Verminephrobacter eiseniae EF01-2: one gene and its partners. The protein of the gene in region 1 interacts with the protein of each later gene in a pairwise test. Links are inferred from orthologs where the notes say so. Each region holds a gene or a part of one and is shown in the gene's direction. Other genes may lie near its edges.

Region 1 (3,124 bases):
GACCGAGGCCGCCAAGGCCCTGCACACATCGCAGCCGGGCGTCTCCAAAGCCATCCTGGATCTGGAAGAAGAACTGGGCGTGGACATCTTTGCGCGCCATGGCAAACGCCTCAAGCGCATCACCGAGCCCGGCCAGCATGTTCTCAAGAGCATAGAAGTCATCATGCGCGAGTTGGGCAACCTCAAACGCATTGGCGAGCAGTTCAGCGCGCAAGACAGCGGCACCCTGAGCATCGCCACCACCCACACCCAGGCCCGCTACGTGCTGCCCATCCCCGTGGCCCGTTTGCGTGACGCCTACCCCAAGGTCAACATCAGCCTGCACCAGGCCACGCCGCAGGAAGTGGCGCGCATGGTCATCGACGAAGTGGCAGACATCGGCATGGCCACCGAGTCGCTGGCCGATTACCCCGAACTGGTCACGCTGCCCTGCTACGAATGGCAGCATGTGTTGGTGCTCCCTGGCGATCACCCGCTGGCCCACAAGGAGCGCATTGGCCTGGACGACCTGGCCCACGAAGCGCTGATCACCTACCACCCGTCGTTCACCGGTCGCGGCAAGATCGACCACAGCTTCGGCGCCCGCAAGCTGCAACCGCGCATCGTGCTCGAAGCCATAGACTCCGACGTGATCAAGACCTATGTGCGCCTGGGCCTGGGCATCGGCATCGTGGCCGAAATGGCCATGCGCGAAGACCCGGTGGGGGATCTGGCGGTGCGACCCGTGGGGCACCTGTTCGGCCAGAACGTCACGCGCGTGGCCTTCAAGCGCGGGGCCTATCTGCGCAACTTCGTCTATAAATTCGCCGAACTGATCAGTGAGCGCCTGAGCCGCGAACTCATCGCCCAGGCGATGAGCGGGCAGGCCAATGACTACGAACTCTGACTTCCACGCCGCCACGCCCCATGACTGAAGCCACCCAAGCCAGCCCGACCGCCCGCACACCGGCCTTGCCGAACAAGCTGCCGCAGGTGGGCACCACCATCTTCACCGTCATGTCGGCCTTGGCCGCCGAGCACGACGCCGTCAACCTGGGCCAGGGCTTTCCTGACTTTGCCTGCGACCCCGCTTTGCTGGACACCGTGACCGAGGCCATGCGGGCGGGCCACAACCAATACCCGCCGATGCCCGGCATCCGCCCATTGCGCGCCGCAGTAGCGGCCAAGATCGAGGCACTCCATGGCCGCCAGTACGACGCCGACACCGAGATCACCATCACTGCGGGTGCAACGCAGGCCATCATCACCGCCATCCTGGCCTGCGTGCACCCCGGCGACGAAGTCATCGTGCTCGACCCCTGCTATGACAGCTATGTGCCCAATATCGTCCTGGCCGGCGGCCGCGCCGTGCGCGTGCCCCTGACGCCCGGCAGTTTCCGCCCGGACTTCGCCAGAATCGGCGCCGCCATCACGGCGCGCACGCGCGCGCTCATCATCAACAGCCCGCACAACCCCAGCGCCACCATCTGGAGCGCTGCCGAAATGCGCCAACTGCAAGCGCTGTTGGCGCCCACCGACATCCTGCTGATCAGCGATGAGGTGTACGAGCACATGGTGTTCGACGGCGCCGAGCACCAGAGCGCAGCGCGCTTTGCGGGCTTGGCGGCACGCGCGTTCATCGTGTCGAGCTTTGGCAAGACCTTCCACGTCACCGGCTGGAAGGTCGGCACCATGGCCGCCCCCGCCGCTTTGACGGCCGAATTCCGCAAGGTGCACCAGTTCAACGTGTTCACCGTCAACACCCCGATGCAGCATGGCCTGGCGAGCTACCTGAAAGACCCCGCACCCTACCTGCGACTGCCCGCTTTCTACCAGGCCAAGCGCGACCTCTTTCGCCAAGGACTGGCAGACACACGCCTGAAACTGCTGCCCAGCGCGGGCAGTTATTTTCAGTGCGTCGACATCTCCTCCGTGAGCGCACTGAACGAATCCGACTTCTGCCAATGGCTCACGCGCGAAGTGGGGGTGGCCGCGATCCCGCTGTCGGCGTTCTATGGCGACGGGTTCGATCAGCGCGTGGTGCGCCTGTGCTTTGCGAAAAAGGACGAGACGCTGCGAGCGGCATTGGAGCGGCTGCGCAAGCTGTGACAGCGCCCGGGTTCGGCAACAAGTCCAGACAAGGCCCCGTCTTTTGGAAAACCCATTTCAGGGCACAATTGCGGGGATCGACCACCCTGTCATCGTTGACAGAATGACCCCCAGGAAAATCACATGCTTACGTTGGAACAGCAAGCCGCAACGCATCAGCGCACCATGATTCGCCCGAAGGTGGCCGTGCAAGCCAGGACGCCAGAGCAAAAGCGCATCGTGACCGAGGTCGTCCGCCGGGTGATCAGCGAACACCACGCCGTGCTGCTGGCCCTGAAAGACCGCTGATCCTGAAGGACCGCTGATTTGCTGGATGTCGATTTCGTCATCACGGTCCACGACGAGATCATTCTGGAATTCGGCGGCTTGGCCGGGTTCGCCGGTGGTGGCAGGGGAGCAGTAGAGTCCGCGTTGCAGCGCGTAGCGAGCCACGCCCTGTACGCCGGTCTGGACGACGTGATCGCGACGTGATCGGCATGGCCTCTCTTTACGCCGAGGCCATCGCCCGAGGGCATGTCTTCAACGATGCGAACAAACGAACCGCCCTGACCTGCGCCATTGCCTACATCGAGCAGCAGGGCCTGCATGTCCGGCAGAACCCGGTGCTCGCGGAGGCCACGGTCATGCTGGCCGAGGGCAGATCGACCAGGGATGATTTCGCCGCGGTCTTGAGCAGTCTGCTATCGGGCGCCAGACAGGACATGGAGCCCGGGCCATGGGGCTCGGGCCGCCACACGAAATGCGTCTGCGCCATGCGCGGGCATGCCACTCAGGCCGCGTACACCTCATCGAGCGAGCGAAAGCCCTTGATCTCTATCGGGTTGCCGCTCGGGTCATGAAAGAACATCGTCCACTGCTCGCCGGGCTGGCCGGCAAAGCGTAGCTGCGGCTCCAGCACGAAGGCCGTGCCGGCAGCACGCAGGCGCGCAGCGAGGGCCTGCCAGTCAGGCAACTCCAAAATGGCCCCGAAATGGGGCATGGGCACCATGTGCTCGCCGACCTGGCCGGTACGAGCACTGGCACCGGGCTGGCCCAG
Region 2 (4,250 bases), 490 kb from region 1 along the record:
CACGGCCTGGGCTTTTTCGCCGGACTTGTAGTGTGCATAGGCCTTGTCGATCTGGGCCTGCTGCGCCAGTGGCGTGCCGGCAGCGCGGCCTTCGAGCTTTTCCAGCAGCGGCACGGCCTTGTCATAGGCGCCGCTGCTCATCTCGTCCTGCGCTTCGGCGCGGATGCGTTCGGTGCTCCAGCCCGCCGTCCGGTCTTCGGTGGTGCTCGAGCATGCAGCCAGCAGGGCTGCCAGCAGCAGGGCAGAAACCAGGGGCAGTGGGGCGGGCAGCATCGCAGGCGGCTTTCGGCAAATGGAACACGGAAAACACAGGCGGGAACACGGGCCTGCGCGGCATTGTAGCGGCGGCAGGCGGGCGCCCGGCAGGGCTGCCGTCGGGCTTCCTGGTCGGGCTTCCTACAATGGCGCCATGTTTGTCCATCTGCGCATGCACACCGAATTTTCCGTCGTCGACGGCACCAACCGGATCGACGAGGTGGCCCGGGCCGCCGCTGCCGATGGCCAGCCGGCGCTGGCCATCACCGATCTGAACAACCTCTTTGGCGCGGTCAAGTTCTACAAGGCAACCCGCAGCCAGGGCGTCAAGCCCATCGTCGGCGCCGAGATTTTTCTGCCGGGACCCGCCGGCGCAGCGCCGGCGCGCCTGATCGTGCTGGTGCAAAGCCACCAGGGCTACCTGAACCTGTCGGAACTACTGACCCGCGCCTGGACCCGTGGGGTCGTCAAAAACCAGGCGCTGTGCCACTGGGCCTGGCTGGAGGAGTTGGCCGAGGGCTTGATCGTCTTGGCCGGGGCGCAGGCCGGCCCCGTGGGGCAGGCTTTGCTCAAAGGCGATGACGCCGGCGCTGCCGAGACGGCCTTGCGGCTGGCGGGGATGTTCCCGCACCGCTTCTTTATCGAATTGCAGCGTGCCGGCCGCGCCGATGATGAAAGCCATGTCGCGGCTGCGGCCGCGCTGGCGGCGCGGTTGCGCCTGCCGGTGGTGGCGACGCACCCGGTGCAGTTTGCCCGTGCCGACGACTACGAGGCCCATGAGGCCCGGATCTGCATCGCCGAAGGCGACATCCTGGCCAACCCGCGCCGGCAGCGCAAATTCACCCGCGACCAGTATTTCAAGTCTGCGGCCGAGATGCAGCGGCTGTTTGCCGACCTGCCGTCGGCCCTGGCAAACACGGTGGAAATAGCCCGGCGCTGCAACCTCACGCTGGTGCTGGGCAAGCCGCAGTTGCCGGACTTTCCCACGCCCGGCGGCATGCCGATCGAGGCCTATTTCCGCGTCGCCTCGGTCAACGGCCTCGAGCAGCGTCTGCTGTGCCTGTACCCCGAGCCGGCACAGCGCGAGCAGCAGCGCCCGCGCTACCTCGCGCGCCTGGAGTTCGAGATCGGGACCATCGTCGAGATGGGCTTTGCGGGCTACTTCCTGATCGTCGGGGACTTCATACAGTGGGCCAGGAACAATGGCTGCCCGGTCGGGCCGGGGCGCGGTTCCGGCGCCGGCTCGCTGGTGGCCTATGCCATGGGGATCACCGACCTCGACCCGCTGGAATACAAACTGCTGTTCGAGCGCTTCCTGAACCCCGAACGGGTATCGATGCCGGACTTCGACATCGATTTTTGCCAGGCCAACCGCGACCGCGTGATCGATTACGTCAAGGACAAGTACGGCAAGGACGCCGTGAGCCAGATCGCCACCTTCGGAACCATGGCCGCCAAGGCCGCGATCCGCGACGTGGGCCGGGTGATGGACATGAGCTACACCTTCTGCGATGGCATCGCCAAACTGGTGCCGGCCAAGCCCGGCATCTCGTACACGTTGCAGTACCCGCCCAACCCGAAAAAGGAAGGCGACAAGAACCACTACGTGCTGGAGCTGGAGCCGCAACTGGCCGAACGGATGCGCAAGGAAGAGGATGTCAGGACCGTGATCGAGATGGCGCAAAAGCTCGAGGGCCTGACGCGCAACATCGGCATGCACGCCGGCGGGGTGCTGATCGCCCCGGGCAAACTGACGGACTTTTGCCCCCTGTACCAGCCGCCTGGCAGCGCATCGGCCGTGAGCCAGTACGACAAGGACGATGTCGAGGCCATCGGCCTGGTGAAGTTCGACTTTCTGGGCCTGGCCACGCTGACGATTTTGCAGCTTGCGCGCGAGTTCATCGTCGGGCGCCACAAGGGGCAGCAGGACTTCAGCTACGACGCGATCGCGCTCGACGACGGGCCGACCTACCGCCTGTTCTCCGAGGGCCAGACCGAAGCGGTGTTCCAGTTTGAAAGCCGGGGCATGCAGGGCATGCTCAAAGAGGCGCGCCCGAGCCGGCTGGGGGACCTGATCGCGCTCAACGCCTTGTACCGCCCCGGCCCGATGGACCTGATACCGAGCTTCATCAACCGCAAAAATGGCAAAGAGCCGGTGCTCTACCCGCACCCGCTGGTCGAGTCGGTGCTGGCCGAGACCTACGGGATCATGGTCTACCAGGAGCAGGTGATGCAGACCGCCCAGTTGCTCGGCGGCTACAGCCTGGGCGGCGCCGACATGCTGCGCCGGGCCATGGGCAAGAAAAAAGCCGAGGAGATGGCCGAGCACCGCGCCATCTTCCGCAAGGGGGCGGCGGAAAAAGGACTCAGCCAGGAGAAAGCCGACGAGGTGTTCGACCTGATGGAGAAGTTTGCCGGCTACGGCTTCAACAAGTCGCACGCTGCCGCTTACTCCCTGCTGGCCTACCACACGGGCTGGCTGAAGGTGCATTACACGGCCGAGTTCTTCTGCGCCAACATGACCGTCGAAATGGACGACACCGACAAGCTCAAGGTGTTGTTCGAGGATGCCCGCAAGATGGGCCTGGCGTTCGAGCCGCCGGACGTGAACCGGGGCGGGCATCGCTTCGAGCCGGTCAGCAACAAGATCATCCGCTACGGTCTGGGGGCCATCAAAGGCACGGGCCAGCAGGCCATAGAAGCCATCGTGGCCGCCCGCGAAGGGCGCGGGGAGGGGCCACGGGGCGCCTGCAGCGGACCGTTCAAGAGCCTGTTCGACTTTTGCGTGCGCGTCGATCGCGCGCGCCTGAACAAGCGCACGGTCGAAGCCTTGATCAAGGCCGGGGCTTTCGACTCCATCGAGCGCCACCGCGCGGCGCTGGTCGCCTCCATCGACCGGGCCTTCGATTTCGCTGCGGCCACGCTGGCCAACGTGAACCAGGGCAGCTTGTTCGACATGATGGGCGCTGACGCCCATGGGTCGAGCCAGCAGGAGCCGGAACTGGTGGGCGCCGCCCCCTGGGGCATCAGGGAGCAACTGATGCAGGAGAAAACCGCTGTCGGGTTTTACCTGTCGGGCCATCTGTTCGACGAAGTGGCCGCCGAGGTGCGGCGTTTCGTGCGCACGGCGATCGATGAACTGACCGATAGCCGCGAGCCCCAGGTGCTGGCGGGCATCGTCTGCGACTTGCGCGTCATCAACGGCCAGCGCGGCAAACTGGCCCTGTTCCGGCTGGACGACAAAACGGGGGTCATCGAAAGCTCTGCGGACGAGGCTTTGTTCGACAGGCACCGCCAGCAACTCAAGGAAGACGAGTTCGTGGTGCTGCAAGGGCGCTTGCAACCCGACCATTTCAGCGGCGGGCTGCGGCTCAAGGTGCAGCAGGTATGGGACTTGGCCGCAGCGCGCTGCCGGTTCGGCAAGTACCTGCATGTGGTGCTGCGGGACAAAGCGCCCGACAAACTGCCCGACATTGCGCGCCTGGTGCGCGAATTCGCGCCGCGCAGCGAGGAGACGGACGAGGGCGAGCCGCTGCTGCACAGACTGCGCGTGCGCATCGGGCTGCGCTGCAGCGCCGAGGATGTGGCCGCTGTCGCCGAACTGCAACTGGGCGAGAGTGCCGGCTTTTACCCCAGCGATGCCGCGTTGGCGGCCTGGACGGAGCAGGCCGGCTCTGCGCGCGTGGTGTACGACGATGCTGCGGGCGCGGCATGAAAGCAAATATTGGCTGCGGCAACCGCTGGTGTTGCAGCAGCCGGCCGCGCGGGTCGCTAAAATGAATTTCATGGCAACACGAGCACCCACCCTGCCGCCCGCCACGCGGCCAGCGCCCGATGATGGCGGTGCGGTCGTGCTCGAGCGCCGCCCCGAAAAGACCCCGCCGCCGCAGATGTACCAGGTGGTGATGCTCAACGATGACTACACGCCGATGGAGTTCGTCATCGTGGTGCTGCAGGAGTTCTTCAGCAAAGACCGCGAAACCGCGACCCGGATC
Region 3 (3,037 bases), 3.9 Mb from region 1 along the record:
CCGGTCGACAAGAAGATCCGCATCATCACCACGGCCAATGACGTGATCCACTCCTTCATGGTGCCGGCCTTCGGCATCAAGCAGGACGCGCTGCCCGGCTTCGTGCGCGACACCTGGTTCCGCGCCGAGAAGATCGGCGACTACTATGGCCAGTGCGCCGAACTGTGCGGCAAGGAGCATGCCTACATGCCGATTCATGTGAAGGTGCTGTCGGCCGAGGACTACAGCGCCTGGGTGGCCGAGCAAAGAAAGAAGGCGGCGGCCAAGCTCGACGACCCGGGCAAGGTCTGGACGCTCGACGAGATCCTCAAGCGCGGCGAGAAGGTCTATGCCGCCAACTGCGCGTCCTGCCACCAGGCCAACGGCAAGGGCGCCGGCCCGATCAAGTCGCTCGACGGCTCGGCCATCGTGATCGAAGCCGACCATACCCGGCAGTTGCAGATCGTGCTCAAGGGCGCGGCCAATGGCGCGATGCCATCCTGGCAGCAGTTGAGCGATACCGACATTGCGGCCGTGGTCAGCTACACCAAGAACAGTTGGTCGAACAAGACCGGCCAACTGGTGCAGCCCGCCGAGGTCGTGGCCCAGCGTGGCAAGTAATCACCGATCACCTGATCACCGATTGAGGAATCCGGCAATGAGCGCAGTTCTCGACAACCATGGGCATGCTGGCGATCACGCGCATGACGACGGCCAGCACCACGGCCCCACCGGCTGGCGCCGCTGGATGTTTGCCACCAACCACAAGGACATCGGCACCCTGTACCTGCTGTTCGCGTTCGCCATGCTGATGGTCGGCGGCGTTTTGGCGCTGCTGATCCGCGCCGAGTTGTTCCAGCCCGGCCTGCAATTGATGAACCCCGAGTTCTTCAACCAGTTGACCACGATGCATGGTCTGATCATGGTGTTCGGGGCCATCATGCCGGCCTTCGTGGGCTTTGCGAACTGGATGATTCCGCTGCAGATCGGCGCTGCCGACATGGCTTTTGCGCGCATGAACAACTTCAGCTTCTGGCTGATGATCCCGGCGGCGCTGATGCTGGTCAGTTCGTTTTTCATGCCCGGCGGCGCGCCCGCCGCAGGATGGACCCTGTACGCCCCGCTGACACTGCAGATGGGGCCGTCGATGGACGCCGGCATCTTTGCGCTGCATATCCTGGGCGCCAGTTCCATCATGGGCTCGATCAACATCATCGTGACCATCCTGAACCTGCGCGCCCCGGGCATGACGCTGATGAAGATGCCGATGTTCGCCTGGACCTGGCTGATCACGGCCTACCTGCTGATCGCCGTGATGCCGGTGCTCGCTGGCGCCATCACCATGACGCTGACCGACCGCCACTTCGGCACCAGTTTCTTCAACCCCGCCGGTGGCGGCGACCCGGTGATGTTCCAGCATATCTTCTGGTTCTTCGGCCACCCCGAGGTGTACATCATGATCTTGCCGGCCTTCGGCATCATCAGCCAGATCGTGCCGGCCTTTGCGCGCAAGAGGCTGTTCGGCTATGCCTCGATGGTGTATGCCACCTCGTCGATCGCAATCTTGTCGTTCATCGTCTGGGCGCACCATATGTTCACCACCGGCATGCCGGTGACCGGCCAGTTGTTCTTCATGTACGCCACCATGCTGATCGCCGTGCCCACGGCCGTGAAGATCTTCAACTGGATCGCCACCATGTGGCGCGGCTCGATGACCTTTGAAGCCCCGATGCTGTTCGCCGTGGGCTTCATCTTCGTGTTCACGATGGGGGGGTTCACCGGCCTGTTCCTGGCCATGGCCCCGCTGGACGTTCAGTTGCAGGACACCTATTACGTGGTGGCCCATTTCCACTATGTGTTGGTGGCCGGTTCGCTGTTCTCGATGTTCGCCGGCATTTACTACTGGCTGCCCAAATGGACCGGCGTGATGTATCGCGAAGAGTGCGGCCGAATCCACTTCTGGTCTTCGCTGATCTTCTTCAACATCACCTTCTTTCCGATGCATTTCCTGGGGCTGGCCGGCATGCCCCGCCGTTATGCGGACTATGCATTGCAGTTTGCCGACTTCAACGCAATTGCCACCGTGGGCGGTTTCGGTTTTGGTCTGGCGCAGGTGTATTTCTTCGTGGCGGTGGTCGTTCCTGCGCTGCGTGGCAAGGGTGAAAAAGCCCCCACCAAGCCATGGGACGGTGCCGAGGGTCTGGAATGGGAGGTCCCGTCGCCCGCCCCGTTCCACACCTTTGCCACTCCGCCCAGGCTCGATGCCAGCGCAACCCGCGTGATTGGTTGAGGACCCCAAGCCCATGACCCCCGAACAGAAAAAGAGCAACCTGCGCATGGCGCTGATCCTGGCGTCCGTGGCCCTGGTTTTCTTCATCGGCTTCATGGCCAGGGTGGCTTGGTCGCCATGAAACCGCCCCGAAATACCGCACGGCGCGATGAGGGTTCGTCATGGGCCTGAACCTGCACCGCGCCAACGCCAAGATGCTCGGCAAACTGCTGGTGGTTGCGGCCGGCATGTTCGCCTTCGGCTATGCGCTGATTCCGATCTACCGGCAGATCTGCGAAGTGACGGGCATCAACATCTTGTCGCTCTCCGAGCGGCAGGTGCCCGGCAACGGCGTGGCCGGCAAGGATGCCCGGCTGCCGGCGAATACGCAGGTGGACAGGTCGCGCACGATCACCGTGGAGTTCGATGCCAACGCGCGCGGCCCATGGAGTTTCAGGCCCGCCCAGCGTTCGGTGCAGGTGCATCCGGGCGAGTTGACGACAGTGATGTACGAGTTTCAGAACGTGCAGGACCGGCGCATGGCAGCGCAGGCCATTCCGAGCTATGCGCCGCGCCAGGCGGCAGCGCACTTCAACAAGCTGGAGTGCTTTTGCTTCAACCAATACACGCTGGAGCCCGGCGAAAAGAGGCAATGGCCGGTGGCCTTCGTGATCGATCCGCGCCTTTCCAGGGACGTGGCGACCATCACGCTGTCCTATACGTTCTTTGAGGTCGGCGGCAAGATACCCCCCGCCCCTCAGGGCGGCATCGTTCTCCCCCAGGGCGGCA

Evidence for each region.
Region 2: the proteins of VEIS_RS23900 (region 1) and dnaE interact in binary tests that used the Escherichia coli proteins (3 or more experiments, as listed by UniProt). The link is inferred for Verminephrobacter eiseniae EF01-2 from one-to-one orthologs.
Region 3: the proteins of VEIS_RS23900 (region 1) and ctaD interact in binary tests that used the Escherichia coli proteins (3 or more experiments, as listed by UniProt). The link is inferred for Verminephrobacter eiseniae EF01-2 from one-to-one orthologs.

The regions. Positions count from the first base shown.
Region 1 is NC_008786.1:5,446,173-5,449,296, forward strand. Bases 23-2,997 are described here. They hold VEIS_RS23900 (pyridoxal phosphate-dependent aminotransferase), read left to right. Parts: upstream 23-906; coding sequence 907-2,088; downstream 2,089-2,997. Other genes in these bases: VEIS_RS23895 (CysB family HTH-type transcriptional regulator), read left to right, coding at 23-886; VEIS_RS29420 (hypothetical protein), read left to right, coding at 2,212-2,376; VEIS_RS30995 (hypothetical protein), read left to right, coding at 2,395-2,559; VEIS_RS23905 (hypothetical protein), read left to right, coding at 2,565-2,927; VEIS_RS23910 (VOC family protein), read right to left, coding at 2,858-2,997. Outside these bases: more of VEIS_RS23895, read left to right, coding at 1-22; more of VEIS_RS23910, read right to left, coding at 2,998-3,124. UniProt on the Escherichia coli protein: Shows aminotransferase activity with methionine and histidine as substrates, and to a lesser extent also with phenylalanine.
Region 2 is NC_008786.1:4,958,349-4,962,598, reverse strand. What follows is about bases 70-4,170. They hold dnaE (DNA polymerase III subunit alpha), read left to right. Parts: upstream 70-409; coding sequence 410-3,970; downstream 3,971-4,170. Other genes in these bases: clpS (ATP-dependent Clp protease adapter ClpS), read left to right, coding at 4,041-4,170; VEIS_RS21705 (outer membrane protein assembly factor BamD), read right to left, coding at 70-273. Also shown: more of VEIS_RS21705, read right to left, coding at 1-69; more of clpS, read left to right, coding at 4,171-4,250. UniProt on the Escherichia coli protein: DNA polymerase III is a complex, multichain enzyme responsible for most of the replicative synthesis in bacteria. This DNA polymerase also exhibits 3' to 5' exonuclease activity. The alpha chain is the DNA polymerase catalytic subunit.
Region 3 is NC_008786.1:1,540,926-1,543,962, forward strand. Bases 66-2,953 are described here. They hold ctaD (cytochrome c oxidase subunit I), read left to right. Parts: upstream 66-637; coding sequence 638-2,269; downstream 2,270-2,953. Other genes in these bases: coxB (cytochrome c oxidase subunit II), read left to right, coding at 66-600; VEIS_RS30320 (cytochrome oxidase small assembly protein), read left to right, coding at 2,283-2,390; VEIS_RS06730 (cytochrome c oxidase assembly protein), read left to right, coding at 2,431-2,953. Outside these bases: more of coxB, read left to right, coding at 1-65; more of VEIS_RS06730, read left to right, coding at 2,954-3,037. UniProt on the Escherichia coli protein: Cytochrome bo(3) ubiquinol oxidase is the terminal enzyme in the aerobic respiratory chain of E.coli that predominates when cells are grown at high aeration.